One region of the Pseudoalteromonas sp. SW0106-04 genome, then DNA from elsewhere that is predicted to be linked to it. Evidence: predicted binding sites of a transcription regulator. Region 1 holds the regulator's gene; each other region holds the start of a gene.
The links. The regulator FliA, encoded in region 1, starts transcription of late flagellar genes. The targets are predictions, from matches to a motif close to CTAAAGNTNNNNNNNNNNNNGCCGATA.
Positions count from the first base shown of each region.

Region 1 (6,449 bases):
ATGCCATTGCGGGTATCGTTATCTTAGTGATCAATATCGTTGGCGGATTGTTCGTCGGTATGATCCAACATGACTTGAGTTTTTCTCAGGCCATGGAAGTGTATACCTTACTCACCATTGGTGATGGCCTCGTGGCACAGCTGCCATCGCTGTTGCTATCAATCGGTACTGCTATCGTCGTAACTCGCCAAAATGAATCACACAATATGGGCGAGCAAGTTAAAACCCAGCTTGGTAATGACAAAGCACTGTGGATAGCATCCGGTATTCTCATCACCATGGGGTTGGTACCGGGTATGCCACATGTGGCGTTTTTAGGCTTGGGTGGCTTACTTGGTTTTATTGCTTATTATTCGCAAAAGCAGGCAAAGCTTGCTGCTGAGCAGGAGCAACAAGAAGCTGAGCAGGGCCCTGGCAGCAATGTTGCCACCCACGACGAACCAAAAGAATTGGGCTGGGACGATGTGCAGCAAGTCGATGTCATCGGCTTGGAGGTAGGCTACCGTTTGATCCCGCTGGTGGATCAGGCCCAAGGTGGGGAATTGTTAAGCCGCATTAAAGGGGTCCGTAAGAAGCTCTCACAGGAACTGGGCTTTTTAGTGCCGCCCGTTCATATTCGCGATAATTTAGAGTTAGACCCTAATGCCTATCGTATTACCCTAATGGGCGTGTCCAGTGGTGATGGTGAACTCAGTCATGGTGATGAACTGGCCATCAACCCGGGTCAAGTCTTTGGCCCAATCAATGGTGTGGCGACCAAAGATCCGGCTTTTGGTCTGGATGCGGTGTGGATCAAGCCAGAGCAAAAAGATGAAGCACAGTCTTTAGGTTACACCGTCGTTGATGCTGCTACGGTAGTAGCGACCCACATTAGCCAGTTACTCACTAATAACGCCTCACTGCTATTGGGTCACGAAGAAGTTCAGAGTCTGCTTGATATGCTAGCGAAAAGCCATCCGCGTCTAGTAGAAGGTCTAGTACCAGATGTGTTACCGCTGACGACCATAGTGAAAGTGCTACAAAATCTCCTCAATGAAGGCGTTGCTATTCGCGATATGCGCAGCATAGTACAAACACTCGTAGAGTATGGTCCGCGCAGCCAAGACCCTGATGTATTAACCGCAGCGGTACGTATTTCATTGCGTCGTTTGATTGTGCAAGATGCGGTTGGCGCTACGCCAGAAATTCCTGTCATAACATTGGCGCCTGAGTTGGAACAGATGTTGCATCAGTCGCTTCAGAACGCAGGAGATGAGGGTGCTGGCATTGAGCCAGGCTTGGCAGAGCGGCTACAGGCCTCTTTAAGCGAAGCCCACCAGAACCAAGAAATGTCGGGTGAACCTTCCATCTTATTGACCTCCGGGATGCTTCGTACAGTGTTATCACGTTTTGTGAAGCACACCATCCCAGGGCTTAAGGTGATGTCTTACCAAGAAGTGCCCGATGAGCGTCAAATTAAGATTGTTAGCTCCGTTGGACAGCAATAGATCGGAAAGCCGGTTGTGAGAGGGTAATATTATGAAAATCAAACGCTTTTTTGCTAAAGATATGCGTACAGCACTGAAAGAAGTAAAAGATGAGCTGGGTGTTGACGCGGTGATCATGTCGAACAAAAAGCTTGCAGATGGCGTTGAAATCGTTGCTGCTATTGACCATGAACGCCCAGCAGCCGCACCGAAAAGCGCTCCCCAGCAGCAAATGCAGCCGCGCGCCACTGAGCAGCGTATGGTACGCCCACAAACACGTACGCAACGTCCCGAGCCGCAAAGTCACAATGGTGTGGCTGATTCATTACAGGCGTTGTTAGAGCGTCAGAGCCCGAAACCAAAGAATGCTGCTCTCGCCGACATGTTTTCGCAATCAGGTATTGATATGAGCGCGCCTGAAGAGCCCGTTGAACAGCCTCGCCATCGCGCCGCGCCGGCCAATCACTATGCTCCGCAGCCAACGCTAGCAGAGCCAACTCAAGCCCGCGCTGCAGCGCAGTCCATGGGTGATGATTTAGACGGTGACGGTTTTGACGAGCTACATCGCCAGCCCAATGATTCTGTACAGCAAGAGGCCATGGACAGCGAAGAGATCAGTGCCATGCGCGATGAGATGAATGCCATTCGTCAGCTTCTTGAACATCAAGTATCCGGCTTATTACATCAGGACCGAGCGCGCCGCGATCCAACTCGTGCCTGCTTTATCGAGCGCTTGCAGGGCATGGGCATCGACACTGAAGTGGCTGAGCAGTTGGTGCGTTATGTACCAGACGATGTATCGCGCAAGCAGGCATGGAGTGCAGCCCTGGATATGGTGCAAAAGCAGCTACACACCACCAATAATGAGATTTTACGTCATGGCGGCGTCTATGCGTTAGTCGGCCCTACGGGCGTAGGCAAAACCACGACGGTTGCAAAACTGGCCGCATTAGGGGCGCAAAAATACGGCGCTGACAAGGTTGCGCTGATCACCACGGATACATACCGTATCGGTGCTTACGAGCAGCTAGCAACTTATGGACGCATCATTGGTTGCCCTGTGAAGCAAGTAAAAGATGCCAATGAATTGGCCGATGTGCTTTATCAATTACGCAATAAACGTCTAGTATTAATTGACACAGCGGGAATGAGCCAGCGCGATTTACGTTTAAGTGAGCAATTAAACACGCTCATGCGCAGTACGCGAGTCGATATTCGTAGTTATTTAGTGCTCAGTGCCACAGCACAACATGAAGTGCTTCAAGAGACCGTAAGGCACTTCCAAAAAGTTGACTTAAGTGGTTGTATTTTCACCAAACTTGATGAAAGTCTAAGTTTAGGCGAGATTATTAGTGTAGCGATTCAAAATCGCTTACCAATAGGGTATCTTACTAACGGTCAACGCGTTCCAGAAGATATTCGCGTTGCTAACTCAGAAAAAATGGTTAGAAAAGCTGAACAATTGTTTATCAAACGCCAAAAAACACAAAAATCAGCGGCACCAGCAGGGCGCCAAACAGTGGCGTCTCAGGCAGTAGGAATGTATGATTAACACAGTGCACGATCAAGCAAGTGGCCTTCGAAAAATGAATCAAAACAATAGCCAAGGCGTAAAAGTAATCGCCGTGACCGGTGGCAAAGGGGGCGTCGGTAAAACCAATGTCTCTTTGAATTTAGCTATTGCCATGGGTCAGCAAGGCAAACGTGTCTTAGTGTTAGATGCTGACCTAGGACTGGCAAACTGTGACGTTATGCTTGGTCTGCGTGTTGAAAAAAACCTTTCTCATGTTCTAAGTGGTGAGTGCGAACTGCGTGATATACTGGTAACTGGGCCTGCAGGCATTCGTATTGCTCCGGCAACATCGGGGTCACAGAGCATGGTTGAACTGAGTGCTGCAGAGCATGCAGGTTTAATCCGTGCGTTTAGCGAGCTCGATAACGACTTTGATGTCCTCATTGTCGACACCGCCGCCGGTATCTCCGATATGGTACTGAGCTTCTCGCGTGCTGCGCAAGATGTTGTGGTGGTGGTCTGTGATGAGCCAACCTCAATTACCGATGCCTATGCGTTGATCAAGGTGCTTAGTCGTGAACATGGCGTATACAAATTCAAAGTCGTTGCCAATATGGTACGCAGCCAGCGTGAAGGGCAAGACTTATTTGCCAAACTCTCCAAAGTAACCGACCGATTTTTAGATGTGGCGCTCGAATTAGTGGCCACCGTGCCCTATGATGAAAACATGCGAAAATCAACGCGTCGCCAGAAAGCCGTTGTGGAGTTATTCCCTAACTCACCCGCTTCGGTATCGTTGAAAAGTCTCGCTGGCAAGGCATTAAAGTGGCCAACCCCGAATCAACCATCGGGGCATTTGGAGTTCTTCATTGAAAAGCTGGTCAATAATTAACTGTTGTTCGGATTTATGAATAAAGTGGCTGGATATCAAGATCAATTACAATTAAACACTCTGGTCGAGCGCCATGCCGCGCTGGTCAAGCGTGTTGCATGTCATTTGCTGGCTCGACTGCCGGCGAGTGTGCAGCTCGATGATCTCATTCAGTCCGGCATGATTGGCCTCATTGAGGCATCAAAAACCTTTGACGCCAGTAAAGGCGCCAGTTTCGAGACGTTTGCTGGTATTCGTATTCGTGGTGCGATGCTTGATGAAGTACGACGAGGAGATTGGGCTCCACGATCGGTACATCGCAATAGCCGCGCTGTAGCTACCGCTGTACATGAATTAGAAACCTCCCTAGGTCGGGAACCAAAGGATGTTGAAGTAGCTGAAAAACTTGATATTTCGCTCGATGAATACCATCATATTTTAAACGATGTTAATTGCTCTAAAGTGCTCGGTATCGAAGACTTAGGTGTCGATGAAGATGTACTCACCCCGAGCTGTGAACAATCTCAAACGGGGCGGCCCTACATCAGCGTTCACAATGAACGCTTTAACCAAGCATTAGTAGCGGCAATTAATTCTCTCCCCGAGCGTGATGCATTGGTATTATCGTTGTATTATAACGATGAAATGAATTTAAAAGAAATTGGGCAAATACTGGACGTAAGTGAGTCCCGTGTGAGTCAGATACATGGTCAGGCAATGATTAAGCTCAAAGCGAAAGTCAATGACTGGGTCAATTAGTAGTAAGAATAAAGGTTCATACCTCACTGGAGGATACTTTGGATAAAAACATGAAAATTCTCGTGGTCGATGACTTTTCCACTATGAGAAGAATCATTAAAAACCTATTGCGTGATTTAGGCTTTACCAACGTGCAAGAAGCGGACGATGGTAGTACCGCGCTGCCCATGTTGCAAAACCAAGAGTTTGACTTTGTGGTTACCGATTGGAACATGCCAGGTATGCAGGGTATCGATTTGCTCCGTGCAATTCGCGCCGACGACAGCTTAAAGCACATTCCAGTACTGATGGTAACTGCAGAGGCGAAGAAAGAACAAATCATTGCCGCTGCCCAAGCTGGCGTGAACGGTTACATTGTTAAGCCCTTTACCGCAGCTACATTAAAAACCAAGCTGGATAAAGTATTTGAGCGCTTAGGTTAACCGAGAAGGAGAGGTTTATGTCAGCTCCCGCTGCACCTCACATTACCCTAGAGCAAGCCAAACAGCTTGTATCGTTTCTTGAGCAAGGTGAGCAGGAGAAAGCCGATCAGCTGATCCTCGATGCTGCTTCCAAGGAACAGTCCGAACTGTTTGCTGAGGTTGGCAAGTTGACGCGGCAGCTTCACGAGTCGTTGAAGAATTTCCAACTCGATACGCGCTTGAACGACCTCACGCAAGAAGCCATTCCCGATGCTAAGCAGCGTCTTAATTATGTGATGGAAATGACCGAGCAGGCGGCAAACAAAACCATGGATGCCGTGGAAGCCAGTTTGCCCATCGCTGAGCAGCTATCCACTGAACTACATCAAATTAAACCCATTTGGGATAAATTGATGCGTCGTGATCTCGAATTAGGTGAGTTCAAGCAGTTGTGTCATCAGCTCGATAGCTTTATGAACCGCTCTCAAGGCAGCACAGTGGAGCTGCACGATCTACTTAACAATGTGCTGATGGCGCAAGATTACCAAGATTTAACAGGGCAAGTAATTCGCCGCGTAATCGAGCTGGTGCGCGAGGTAGAAGACAGCCTTATTAATTTATTAACTGTGTTTGCGGGCAACGAAGGTGAAGAACCGGTGGTTGAACAACAAAAAGCAAAACCAGCTGTGAACGCAGAAGGTCCAGAAGGGCCAATTATAGACACAGAATCACGTGATGACGTGGTCTCAGGCCAAGATGAAGTAGACGACTTGTTGTCTAGTTTAGGCTTCTAAAGAGGAGAGCGGCTGCATGAGCTTTGAAGTAGATGAAGATATTTTACAGGACTTTTTAGTCGAAGCAGGTGAGATATTGGAGCAGCTCTCTGAGCAGTTAGTAGAGCTTGAAAATAACCCTGATGATAAAGACTTGCTCAACGCTATCTTCCGGGGCTTCCACACTGTTAAAGGGGGAGCTGGGTTTCTCGGCATGAATGAGTTGGTGGATGCCTGCCATGGTGCTGAGAATGTGTTTGATATTCTGCGCCAAGGTAAGCGCCAGGTTACTTCTGAACTGATGGACGTGATCCTGCAAGCGCTCGATACAATTAACGACATGTTTGCGCTTATTCAAGCACGAGAGCAGCCGCAACCTGCAGACCCTGAGTTACTTGCTGTATTGCATAAACTGAGCGAACCTGAATCCGAAGATGAGGCACCTATTGCAGTGCCTGAACCTGCCGCAACTCCCAGTGAACCTGTTGTTGAACCCGAACCCGTGCCTGAAAATGACGCATCAGGGGCCGATGATTTTGGCGATGATATTTTGTTCGATGCGCCAAGTGCTGGCAGTGACGAAGGCGAAGCGATTGATGAAATCACCGAAGATGAATTCGAAAGCTTGCTTGATGAATTGCACGGCCAAGGCAAAGGCCCGTCTGT
Region 1 covers NZ_BCAI01000011.1:56,190-62,638, forward strand. Annotated here, with positions in the region: gene flhA (flagellar biosynthesis protein FlhA) at 1-1,487, shown strand, start outside; gene flhF (flagellar biosynthesis protein FlhF) at 1,519-3,018, shown strand; gene W04_RS13115 (MinD/ParA family protein) at 3,011-3,871, shown strand; gene W04_RS13120 (RNA polymerase sigma factor FliA) at 3,887-4,609, shown strand; gene cheY (chemotaxis response regulator CheY) at 4,648-5,031, shown strand; gene W04_RS13130 (protein phosphatase CheZ) at 5,049-5,804, shown strand; gene W04_RS13135 (chemotaxis protein CheA) at 5,821-6,449, shown strand, end outside.

Region 2 (6,449 bases), on a different contig from region 1:
CAAAATTTTTTCCTATTTCTTGATCTGTTGGAGCTTCTCGGTCTTGTCGTCATCGCCATTGCCATTGCCTGGCATATCATTGAATTTATAAAGATGTAACATATTCGTTCCCTGTCTATTCAGCTTTAATTCAGTTGCTAAATTACCGTATTTTTGGCACAAAGCCAATAGTTACTGCACAACTTCAATGGGGTCAGATTCTTTGGCTTTACCCTGCATGATTGAAATCTCGACGCGGCGATTACGCTTACGATCTTCATCAGTTTCATTGGGCACTAATGGCCGTGTATCTGCGCGCCCCACCACGACCATTCTACTTTTATCAAAGTCATCAACCTTTTGCATTTCACTGGCAACCGCGACTGCGCGCATCGCGCTCAGGTCCCAGTTGTTGGTATAGAGCTCATTAGAGACTTGGAAGTCATCGGTGTGCCCCGAGACAGTGATTTCTCCGGGTACATCTTTTAGTAATTCAGCAATATCTTGAATAATAGGCTTAAATTTTGGCTGTAAGAAAGCACTGCCGGAGGGAAAAGAGCCGTTTTCACGGATGCGAATAATTATTTGCTGCCCTAGAGATTCCAGTTCTATGGCGCCGTCAATAATTTGCTGTTCTAGCTGTTGTGCAATTTTCTTCACCAACTCATTAGTGCGCTCTTGGTCTGCTGCGGCGATGGCTTGCTGTTGCGACTGCTCATCGGCGGTACTGGCAGACTCCCCGCCGCGTTGATCCCCACGCTGCTCTTTACGACCGCCTGCGGAGTCTTCTTCCCCAGCTTGGAACTCCAGCATTTGCTGTGTCATTTCAACAGTCTGCTGTTGAATTGTTTCGATGGGCGTGGGGTCTGGGCGCCCCGGTTTAAATTCCATGGCAATGACACTGGTTCCTTTAGGTATATCTTTTACTTCCAGTTTATTTTGCACACCAAAAGCAAACTTCATGGAACCAGCAATTTGCTTAAACTTGAGCACATCCATCTCGGAGAACGCCAATAGCAATACGAAGAAACACATCAGTAGCGACATCAAGTCTGCGAACGTGCCCATCCAAGCCGGTAATCCGGGAGGGGGGCATTTGCAGGGTTTTTCATCCGACATACTTACTCCTCGGTATCAACTTGGCGCTTGGACTCTGCCAGATAATTTTTCAGAATGCCTTCGATAACTTTGGGGTTTTGTCCGTCTTGAATACCTAAGATAGCGTCTAAGATCAGCCGTTGATTGAGCTCTTCTTCGTCTTTGCGTAGTTCTAACTTGGATTGGATAGGAATAGCTATCACATTGGCGAGAAACGCACCGTACAATGTGGTTAGTAGCGCCACCGCCATCGCGGGGCCAATCGCTTTAGGGTCATCCATGTTAGAGAGCATCGCCACCAACCCGATCAAGGTCCCGATCATACCCATTGCCGGGGCTATATCACCCAAGGCCTTAAATAGGCCAGCGCCTTGCTCATGGCGAGCGGTGGTTAACAAAATATCTTTTTGCAAAGTAGCACGAACTACATCGGCGTCATGGCCATCAACCAACATATCAATGCCTTTGCGCATAAACTTGTTTTTAATCTCTGCCTCTTCTAGCGCTAAAAAGCCCCCTTTACGAGCAGAGTCTGCCAGCTCTACAGCCTTCTCAATAAGCTCATCAGGTGATTCAATCTTAAACATGAAGGCCTTGCCGGCTACTTTCCCTATGGTGAAAAATTGCCCCATGGTGTAGTTAGCAAGCACGATAAAAAGAGAACCACCAAATACAATTAGCACCGAGGGAGTGTTATAGAACATGCCCACATCACCACCAAGCACCATAGACATGACAACGAAACCAATCGCGCCGAGAATACCTATTATGGTTGCTAAATCCACATGTCCTCCACCCACTTTCTATTCAGCGCCTTCCCACTAAAGCCCTATATATGGCCAGGGAATATCAGACGTTATTATAATTACTCTTGAGATATCGGCAACTTGCTGAATTACTTGAATCATTTTTTTAAAATCGCGAAGCGACAATATTAAAACTAGCATGCCTACACAGCTTTGCCGTGAAAATCGCATCCATCTTTGACCTAGTCCACGATTCCCCCTAAAATTGGCGCTCTTATTAGGTGTAGTGAGTGACAAGGCCATGGCCCAAAAAAAACCAGAAAACCTAAGCTTTGAAGAAGCCATTAATGAATTAGGGCAAATTGTAACTGATATGGAGCAAGGAGAATTGTCTTTAGAGCAATCTTTAAAGCAATTCGAACGCGGTATTGGTCTGGCAAATGCATCGGCTCAAAAGCTTGATAACGCCCAGCAGAGAGTAAGCATGTTAATGAGCAACGACCTAAACGCTGAGCTCACCCCAATGGATGATCAAGAGTAGTCGCCCCTGTGAATTTAAAACATGCCTTAGCACAGGCACAACAGGATGTGCTACACACCCTACAGCGTTATTTTCAAACACAGCAACAAACACAGCCTCAATTATTGGCGGCAACGCAGTACTGTATTGAAAATGGTGGCAAGCGCTTGCGACCATTTTTAGTCTATGCTGTAGGTAATATGCTTGCAGCACATCAAGACGATCTTCACAAAGCCGCTGCAGCCATTGAGTGTATTCATAGTTACTCTCTGGTGCATGATGATTTACCGGCCATGGACGATGATGAATTACGGCGCGGTCGACCCACCTGCCATATCGCATTTGACGAGGCCCACGCTATTTTAGCTGGCGACACCTTGCAAACCATTGCCTTTGAGCTGCTCAGTAGCACTGACTTTGATATCGGCGCTAACCAACAGTTAGCACTGATACGAAGTTTAAGCCAAGCTTCAGGGCTGTTGGGTATGGTAGGCGGCCAAGCGCTAGATATCGCGGCCACCGATAAAGCGATTTCCTTAAATGAACTTGAGCATATTCATCGTCTAAAAACCGGGGCATTGCTAAGCTGCGCCATTGAGCTGGGCTATTTGTGCTCCCCGAACGTAGAAAACAGCACACGTGCTGCATTAGACGATTACGGCCGTGCCATCGGCCTGGCTTTTCAAGTGCAAGATGATATTTTGGATGTTGAAGGAGATACCGCCACGCTAGGAAAGCCGCAAGGCTCTGATGTGGCTGCAAATAAATCTACTTATCCTGCGCTTATGGGCCTTGATGGTGCCAAAGATAAGATGCAGCATTTGTATCAACAAGCTATTGATGCGGTGTGCCCGCTCCCATATGACACCCGTGTTCTCGAGCAACTCGCGGGCTATATCATCGCTAGAGATCATTAAAAATGACTACTGATGCGAAGGGCTGGTTTGATATACTTCAGCCATCGCAGTAAAGGATAAAACGACGCATGAATTTGGATAGTAGCAAGTATCCCTTATTACAACAGGTCAGCAAGCCTGAACAACTTCGCGAGCTACCGCAAGAACGGTTAGGCGCGTTTAGCCACGAACTGCGGGACTACTTACTAAACTCCGTATCGCAAAGTAGCGGTCACTTTGCCTCCGGGCTCGGCACGGTTGAACTGACTGTTGCGCTGCACTATGTGTATAACACCCCGTTTGATCGCCTGATTTGGGATGTAGGCCACCAAGCCTATCCGCACAAACTGATCACCGGCCGCCGTGAGCAAATGCACACTATTCGCCAAAAAGATGGATTACATCCGTTCCCTTATCGCGGAGAGAGTGAGTACGACACCTTTAGTGTCGGTCATTCGAGTACCTCCATCTCCGCCGCACTAGGTATGGCTATTGCTGCGCAAAAAGAAGGCCAAGGCCGTAAAACCGTTGCCGTCATCGGCGATGGTGCTATCACTGCGGGCATGGCCTTTGAGGCGATGAACCACGCTGGCGATATTAATTCCGACATGTTAGTCATTTTAAATGACAACGAGATGTCTATTTCAGAAAATGTCGGCGCGTTAAATAATCATTTTGCGCGTATTCTCTCCGGTAGCTTTTACGCCAATATTCGTGAGGGCAGCAAAAAGCTCTTATCAGGGTTACCGCCAGTGAAAGAACTGGCTAGCCGTATGGAAGAGCACCTTAAAGGCATGGTTATACCGGGCACCTTCTTCGAAGAGCTTGGCTTTAATTATATCGGCCCAATCGATGGCCATGATGTCAACATGCTGGTCGACACCCTGCGCAATATGCGCAACCTCAAGGGTCCTCAGCTGCTGCATATAAAAACCCAAAAGGGCAAAGGTTATAAGCCTGCTGAAGCCGATCCTATTGGTTACCATGCTGTGCCCAAGTTTGACCCGACCGTGACTAAATTACCCAAATCTAAGCCGGGCGCACCGACCTTTTCAAAAGTGTTCGGCGATTGGTTGTGTGATATGGCCAGCGTTGATGACAAACTGATGGCCATCACTCCGGCAATGCGCGAAGGCTCGGGCATGGTGCGCTTCTCTAAAGAGTATCCACAACAGTATTTTGATGTTGCCATTGCAGAGCAGCATGCGGTCACACTCGGTGCAGGTTTTGCGTGTGAAGGCCTAAATCCCGTAGTAGCAATTTATTCAACCTTCTTACAACGAGCCTACGATCAACTTATTCATGATGTAGCGCTACAGGAATTGCCTGTGCTCTTTGCCATTGATCGCGCTGGCGTGGTTGGCGCCGACGGGGAAACTCATCAGGGCACGTATGACTTAAGTTATTTACGCTGTATTCCTAATATGGTCATTATGGCGCCGGCTAACGCCAATGAATGCCGTAATATGCTCTATACCGGACATCAGCTTAATAAACCCGCCGCTGTGCGTTATCCTCGTGGCAGTGCTGGCGACGGTGAGCTTGATAGCGAAATGCAACAATTACCCATAGGCAAGGGACGTGTTATTCGCAACGGCGAAAAAGTCGCAATACTGTCGTTTGGTACCTTGCTGGAGAATGCCCAACAAGCGGCAGAGCAGCTCAATGCCACCCTAGTTGATATGCGTTTTGTTAAACCTCTCGATCACCAGCTGATTGATAAGTTGGCAAGTGAGCATAATGCGCTTGTCACCTTGGAGGATAATGTTATCGCCGGTGGTGCAGGCTCAGCAGTAAGCGAGCACTTAGCGCAAAGCAAGCAGCTTAAGCCAGTTTTGCACCTTGGCCTACCCGATGTATTTATTAAGCATGGCACGCAGCAAGAAATGCATGCTGAGCTTGGCCTTGACGGCGATGGTATCACACGCCAGATAAGTACGTGGTTAGATTAACACGCTCGCGAGTTTGATATTCGGTAATAAAAAAGGAGCCAAAGGCTCCTTTTTTATTTATTCACTTTCTTAACGCATCCAAATTTTAATGTCGGCTAAGCCGGTGCTTTGTAAGGTGGCTATTTGCGCATCTAAGTTTTCACTTTGCTCAAACTCAAAGGCATCCAACTGATCATCAAACTCAATATGCGCACAGCCATCGCCGCCGCGCTTTTTAACCTGATGAAGGGCGATATCCGCTAAATTCACCGATGTTTCCCAGCCGATCACTTGGCCGCCGAGCAAGGGCATCGGATAACAAGACCAGCCCAGCGACGCGCTAAGATTAATCTTTTTACCATTGGGGAGTTGAAAACTTTTCTCTGCGATGGATTTGCATAACTGGCGCGCAAACTGATTGACCTGATCAAGCTCGAAATCGCGCAGCAGCAACAAAAACTCATCGCCGCTCCAGCGGGCCACATAGTCAGAGCCCTGGGTGCAGGAATTCAATAGGGTCGCCATTTGTTGTAAGCAACTATCGCCGCTCAGCGGTCCGTAGGCATCATTAATACGCGAGAATTTGTCGATATTCACTATCAACAGCACCAGGGCCCTGCCCTGCTCTTGTAATGAAGACGAATTACGCTGGTAATGTTCAATATCTTTAGGCAGCTGATCGAATAAGAAACGCCGGCTACGCAGTCCTGTCAGCTCGTCAGAGTGACTCACTAACTTCAGCTGAGAGTTCACCTGGTTAAGCTTATCATTGGCATCACGCAGCTCCATAGTGCGCTCTTCCACCAAACTCTCCAAGGCTGCTTGTTTGCGGCGTTCCTGGGCTCTAAACACCCACAGCAATAAATAGATAATAAAAAATAACCCGGAAACAATCAGCAACCGGAAATACACCGTTTCATCGAATCGTTTCGGTACCTGAAACGCATAATGCGTGCTTGTGGCTTCTTCCCAACTGTCACTGGTGCGCTTGGCTTCAAGCTTAAAAGTAAATGGGCCAGGAGGTAAGTTAGTATAAATGGCTTCACGACGATTTTTAGCATAGCGCCAGTCGGTATCCAAGCCACTTAATTGGTAACGAAACTCCACCTCAGCCGGGGCGTAAAAATCAATCGCTGTATAATTAATCGTTAAATCGCGCTCATCGGTATCAAGCTCAGGGTTAACACCCAAGCCACCGGTATACAAAGTACGTCTGGGGGTGGCAATACTCTCCACTTGGGGCGCTAATTGGTCTTGGCCAAAGAGCTGTACATTTTTA
Region 2 covers NZ_BCAI01000006.1:4,943-11,391, forward strand. Annotated here, with positions in the region: gene W04_RS08420 (hypothetical protein) at 1-3, opposite strand, end outside; gene W04_RS08425 (flagellar motor protein MotB) at 172-1,098, opposite strand; gene pomA (flagellar motor protein PomA) at 1,101-1,862, opposite strand; gene W04_RS08435 (exodeoxyribonuclease VII small subunit) at 2,125-2,364, shown strand; gene ispA ((2E,6E)-farnesyl diphosphate synthase) at 2,373-3,260, shown strand; gene dxs (1-deoxy-D-xylulose-5-phosphate synthase) at 3,329-5,191, shown strand; gene W04_RS08450 (diguanylate cyclase domain-containing protein) at 5,261-6,449, opposite strand, start outside.
Region 2: the regulator FliA is predicted to act here: its motif matches at 1,955-1,981, upstream of pomA (flagellar motor protein PomA).

Region 3 (6,449 bases), on a different contig from region 1:
GCATTTAAGCCCATGCCTGGCGCTAATGCCAACGGATAATTCGCCCAAAAACCCATAATAAAGCAACCGATAGCAGCAGCAATACAGGTCGCTACAAATGCTGCCCCTTGGTCCATTCCCGCCTCTGCTAGCATTGCCGGGTTGACAAACACGATGTACACCATGGTGATAAAGGTCGTGAGTCCTGCGATAACCTCGCGCTTAACGGAGCTTCCATGCGATTTTATTTTGAACAGTCTTTCGAACATAGGAGTAAACAGTGATACGTAAAATAGAAGCGGCGGATACTAGCATAAATGCGGACAAATGACCGCATGTTTACGCAGCAATATTGGCACCGAAATACAGCTTTAGCTTCTTCGGTATCGCTAAGCGTTTAAAGCAACAAACAAGACGTTTAAAAAAGAAACAAAAAAACTTGCACTGAATAACTGTATAAACTACTGTATACATATACTGTATAAAACACTGTATATGGTTCACAAAATCCACAGCGAGGCAATTATGTTACATACAGCAAGTGTTCGTCATGTTAAAAGCTATCAGCAAGATAACCCTAATGTGATCAATATCGTAAAAACTGAGGATGAGATCTCTGCAACATTTGAGATGCTTAAAATCGTTCATCGCTACAATCAAAATAATGGCTGGACGCTATTAGTCGCCCCTGACAATGTGCCTAGCCGCCACCTATTGGACGCTTGCTCTATCGACACGAATAAATTGCTGGTAATTCGGGCTAAACATGTTGTTGATATGGAATACATGCTTAATTGTGCGCTGCAAAATGGCCGTTTTGCGGCGGTGATCACCTGGACGGATATTTTAAAACAGCAGCAACTCGAAGCCTTACAACTCAATACCCACCAAGCTAAAGCACAGCTTTACTGTTTCACTACCGAGCATAACGCCAGCGAACAAACAACTGTGCCCTCGCAGTTACAAGTCTGCTAATATAGTGGCGTGATTCCTTGTAGTTAGAAAATGCGATGTGCCATTGTGGATTGCCGCAGCCTTTTGCTGATTGCTGCGGCCGGTTTGTAAGTAGAGCTATTGATGCCCCCGACGCCCAGAGCCTGATGCGCTCTCGTTATAGTGCATTTTGTGAACAAGCTATTGATTACTTATGTTTTACCTGCTCAGAGAAAGCCCTAGAACAAAACCCCAGAGAGGAAGTGGCTGAATTTGCCCAAGCTGCGCGTTTTGTGCGCTTACAGATAATGGATTATGAGCCTGGCGATGCTTTGGCCTATGTTGAATTTAAGGCTTTTTACATCATTGCTGACACCCTTCACTGTATTCATGAACGTTCACAGTTCATTCAACGCCACCACCAGTGGAAATACGACAGCGGGCGGTTGTTTGAAGCCGCTGACGTAAAGCTTAAACGCAACGATCCCTGCCCATGCTTAAGTGGCAATAAATTCAAAAAATGCTGTATGTCTTGATGTGATGCCGCCGCCCAGTGGCAGCTTTAGGTATTCGCTTAATTAGTACAAGAACCCCTTGGCTCGCACCTGCTATTGCACCCTGCTCGCACCCACTATTACACCCTGATATGCGCAGGCCACTACGCGTGTGCTAAAGACGAGGACTTATTCATATCCACAAGTTGATCGTAAAAGGCTGCACTATCCATTTGCGGCTCGTTCAGTGGCTCATATTGGCGATGATGTTTTGCCTGTACGCTCGGATCGCAATTATCAATTATAGGTAGTGGAACATAGGTTTTGTCGTCTCGCACTGCCAAAGGCTCGGGGGTTAGACACTCTTTTAATCGCAGAGTTGTCATTGAGCTTTGCGCCAATAATGCCCTGTCATGCTGAGTTCTATCTATGTGGTAATCCGGTAATGCCGTTGGTTTTGCAGGCGCAGCGCCTAATTGCAATCGCAACTGCTGCTCATCCACTTGGTGAGATTCTAGTTCCGATTTGGGAAGGTGAAACTGGGCAAAATCGAGTGCATCTGCTGATAATGATGCTAACAGCCAAGCAAAGTCCCCACGACGGGCCTCATGGACACTGCGACATAATTGCGAGTCCATTTGTAGTTCGTTACGAATGATGGGCTTAACTTGCATAAACTTTATTCAACCTGAATTACTTCTAAGCAGTTATCGGCCTTTTTTCAGCTTTCTTTAGTTTTTTTCTTTACTTGGACACTGAGTTTGCTATTATCGCCGCCGTTGTTTAGGAGGGGTTCCCGAGCGGCCAAAGGGATCAGACTGTAAATCTGACGGCATTGCCTTCGCTGGTTCGAATCCAGCTCCCTCCACCACTTAACAACACACATCATTCTATCGGAGGGGTTCCCGAGCGGCCAAAGGGATCAGACTGTAAATCTGACGGCATTGCCTTCGCTGGTTCGAATCCAGCTCCCTCCACCACTTTCTTATCGTACAAAATCCAACAGATGTGCATTCTCTTTAAGCCATAATCGCGCTTGGTCAGTATGCTCGTAGTAGCCATTAACCAGTGCCCAAAATTGATGGCTGTGATCCATATGTACCCGGTGCGCCAGCTCGTGAACAATGACATAGTCAATAACCCAATGCGGAGCTCCTGCCAACAAGGTATTAAAACATAACTCACCGCGCGAATCGCAACTGCCCCAACGACGCTTGTACACTTTAACGCTAATGCCGTTAGCGGCGATATTCATCACCTTTTGCCACTGCATTATGCGGGCCGATAAGTGATCAGATAATTCATCGTGCATCAGTGCCAATAGCTGTTGATTAAAATAGCGCTGGCGATGCTTCACTCGCTTACTGATTACGATGTGTATCGTTTGGTTATCTGTCTGCTTAAGTGAACTCTCGCTTACCTCTATTGCACGTAATTGACCGAAAAGCATAATGCGACGATGTAGCCAAGGGTTATACCTAGCCGCTTCAATATCAGATTGCTTATGTAATTGTTTGTTTATCCACGCCTGTTTGCTCTCAACGAAGTCTGCAATGAAATCACGACATGCCCCATAAGGCGCTTTCACACTCACTTGTTGATTTTTGACCACCAAAGCGAGCGTTCGTCGACGGCTGTAGTGCACATCATATTGCCTACTCATATTAAACCTTTGTTGTAATTACTTGAACTAAAAGAGTTTGCCAAACATTGTGCTAACATTAAGTACATCCTTTGCAGCGCTACTAATATGATACCGTAATTACGCCCTTGGGTAAGCTTGCAGCGCACTCATAAATAAATAAACTCAGCCGTCGCTGCGCTGATAGAACAATCAGTGTTATTGTAAGATACAGGGGCTTTCACTTTAGTGCGCGACACGTGGTTTTTCAGTGTGCTAGGCTGTGATTGCTACTTGGCATCCGTTGTTGGAGTATCGAAGTACTTTATGCTTTCTCAATTTTTTATCACCGACCCTGCTCCCGAATTGCTGGTCAATGGCAGCTATGATTGGGCCTTAGTGTTACTTTCGGTCACTATTGCTATTTTTACATCTTTCTTTGCACTGCAATTAAGGGAGTTTGCTCAACAACAACGCCACTCCCCATTTTATCGCATGGCACTGCCTGCAAGTGCCGCCGCTTTTGCCGCTGGCGTGTGGAGCATGCACTTTATCGGGATGCTGGCATTTAGCCTATGCGTCAGCGTCGACTATGATTTCACAGTGACGGTGGTGTCATTCATCCCTGTCTTTTTAGCCACCGCCTTAGGGTTCCATTTACTCAGTACCAACAATCTATCTCGAGCCAAGCTTGCGCTCAGTGCCCTGCTGTTGGGCGCTGGCATAGGGATTATGCATTACACGGGGATGGCCGCCATGCGCCTAGGGCCGATGCTAGGCTATGACCCACTTTGGTTTGTTGTCTCTGTATTAGTGGCGGTTATTCTCGCATGGCTCGGCCTAGCCGCTCATTTATATTTACAACCCACAGGACGCAGCACTCTAGGGCAAACCGGTTATCGTATTCTCAGCGCCATTGTTATGGGCTGCGCAGTCTCTGGCATGCATTATACCGGGATGCAAGCGGCACGATTTGTGGCCCAATCCCCAGTGTACAGTCAGCTCACCGATAATAGCCATGTAACCGATCTCGCTCTGAGTATTGCTATTGTAAGCCTCTTGCTCAGCGGTCTCATTACTTTATTGCACAGTGTGATGCGCTATCGCTTGGCCCTTCAGCAACAACTTATCACTCAATCACGCCTTGAAGCGGTCCTCAATACCGCCGTCGATGGCATTATTACCATTAGTGCGAAAGGCCAAGTCCTGAGCTTCAACGCCGGAGCTGAACGTATACTCGGGTATCATCGCGATGAAGTGATTGGCGAAAACGTAAAAATGCTGATGCCACAAGAGATCGCCAATCAACACGATAATTACTTAAGTGCCTACCAAAGTACCGGCATTAAAAACATTATTGGTTCTGGACGTGAGGTCAACGCCGAACATAAAAATGGCGCGCTGATCCCCATTCGTCTGGGGGTTGGTGAAGTCGCTATTCCCGGACAAAAGCGCATGTTTGTAGGTTTTATTACTGACTTGAGCGCACAAAAGGCGATGCAAAATCAGCTTGCCCAACAAGAGCGTCATTATCGCACTTTGTTAACTAATATGCCCGGCGTGGCTTTTCGCTGCCGTTTAGATAAGCATTGGAGCATGCTCTACATTAGCCCCATCGTAAAACAATTAACCGGCTATGATGACCAGCAGTTTATCGACGGCAGTGTTAACTTTGACATGCTTATCTCTGCGCAGCATAGCGACTATGTGCGCGAGCAAATATACAGCGCACTTGCACAAGGAAAAAAACACTATTCTTTTGAATACCAAATACAGTGTCGCGATGGCAGCCGTAAATGGGTGATTGATAAGGGAACATTTGAGCATACCGAAGGAGAAGAGCTTTTCATTGCAGGCGTATTGGTCGATATCAGTGAGCGCCAACAAATGGAGCAAGAGCTTGTAAAAGCGAAAGAGAAAGCCGAAGCTGCGGCGGAGACAAAGCAAGCCTTTTTAGCCAATATGAGTCATGAAATACGCACGCCCATGAACTCCATCATTGGCTTCTCTGAAGTGCTGCTAGATAGCCCATTGAATAAACAGCAGCGTCAGCAACTCACCAACGTATTGCAATCTGCACGCTCTTTATTGCATTTACTCAATGATATTTTAGACTCGGCCAAGCTTGAGCAAGGTAAAGTGAGTATTGAGTCAGTGCCCTTTAACTTGCTGGCTCTCGTCGACTCTGTGGTCTCCAGCTTTTATCACAGTGCTGAACATAAGCAGCTCTCGGTTGCCCTGAATATGGATAGTAATCTCGGTGAGCACTATCGCGGCGATCCGCAGCGCTTACGTCAAGTATTAGTCAACTTAATCGGTAACGCAGTAAAATTTACCGAGCAAGGCAGTGTCACCATCAATGTTCGCGGCGATAATCAAGGTGTCTATTTTGAGGTGGTTGATACTGGCATTGGTATCGCCCCCGAGCGGGTGAGTGCTATTTTCAATCCTTTCGAGCAAGCAGACGACAGTACCACGCGGCGTTTTGGCGGCACCGGTCTAGGCACTACCATTAGCCGCCAGCTCGTACAACTTATGGGCGGGGATATAGGCGTCACCAGCACCTTGGGCCAAGGCAGTACATTTTACTTTACCCTGCCCCTAAAACAGGTAGCGGGCGAGCACGTCAATGAGCAGAGCTCATTGACCCCACTTAGCGAAATGCCTAAATTGCGAATACTGGTGGCTGATGATGTACCGCAAAACCGCGAGCTACTGCAACTACGCCTAACTAAACTCGGTCATCAAGTTGAGGCAGCTGATGACGGCGAGCAAGCAGTGCAACTGGCCACAAGTAATAGTTATGACATTGTGTTGATGGATATTCATATGCCCAAGTGTGATGGTCTCCAAGCAACCCGACAATTGCGTCAATATGAGCAGCACAACGAGGTTGCTACAACGCCCGTTATTGCTTTAACGGCCAGTGTCATGGGCAGTGACCGTGAAGCGGCTAAAGCCGCTGGAATGGACGGCTTTGCCAGCAAACCTGTGGTGCTGAGCGATTTACTAACGGAAATAGCCCGCGTTCTCGATATCGATTTGGCTGCACATGTATTCGCACAAACTAACGCCACCGCCCACGACAGCCAACAGCTGGTCAACGAAACCCAAGGAGCGGAGCTATGGGGTTCAAAAGCGCATTACCTCAAGGAACTAAAGCACTTCTATAGGCAGCGCAATGAGCAGCTGCGAACACTGAGTAAGTATGATCAGCTCAGCGCCGATCAGCTTGTTGACGTGCATACATTAAAAGGATTAGCCGGTAATCTAGCCCTGCCCAAATTAGCCGATACGTTAAAGTCGATTGAACGACAAAAGCAGGTTCAAGACCCTCATCGGTTTGCCCTATTCAGCTGTATTGATGAGCTCTATCAATATCTGCAAAACCACACTGACGCGCCTAGCAAAGTCGTGAGAAG
Region 3 covers NZ_BCAI01000016.1:66,107-72,555, forward strand. Annotated here, with positions in the region: gene W04_RS16100 (NCS2 family permease) at 1-248, opposite strand, end outside; gene W04_RS16105 (SulA-like leucine-rich domain-containing protein) at 505-954, shown strand; gene W04_RS16110 (YchJ family metal-binding protein) at 1,080-1,448, shown strand; gene W04_RS16115 (VC2046/SO_2500 family protein) at 1,571-2,080, opposite strand; tRNA gene W04_RS16120 (tRNA-Tyr) at 2,193-2,277, shown strand; tRNA gene W04_RS16125 (tRNA-Tyr) at 2,302-2,386, shown strand; gene W04_RS16130 (M48 family metallopeptidase) at 2,392-3,069, opposite strand; gene W04_RS16135 (MHYT domain-containing protein) at 3,355-6,449, shown strand, end outside.
Region 3: the regulator FliA is predicted to act here: its motif matches at 2,115-2,141, upstream of W04_RS16115 (VC2046/SO_2500 family protein).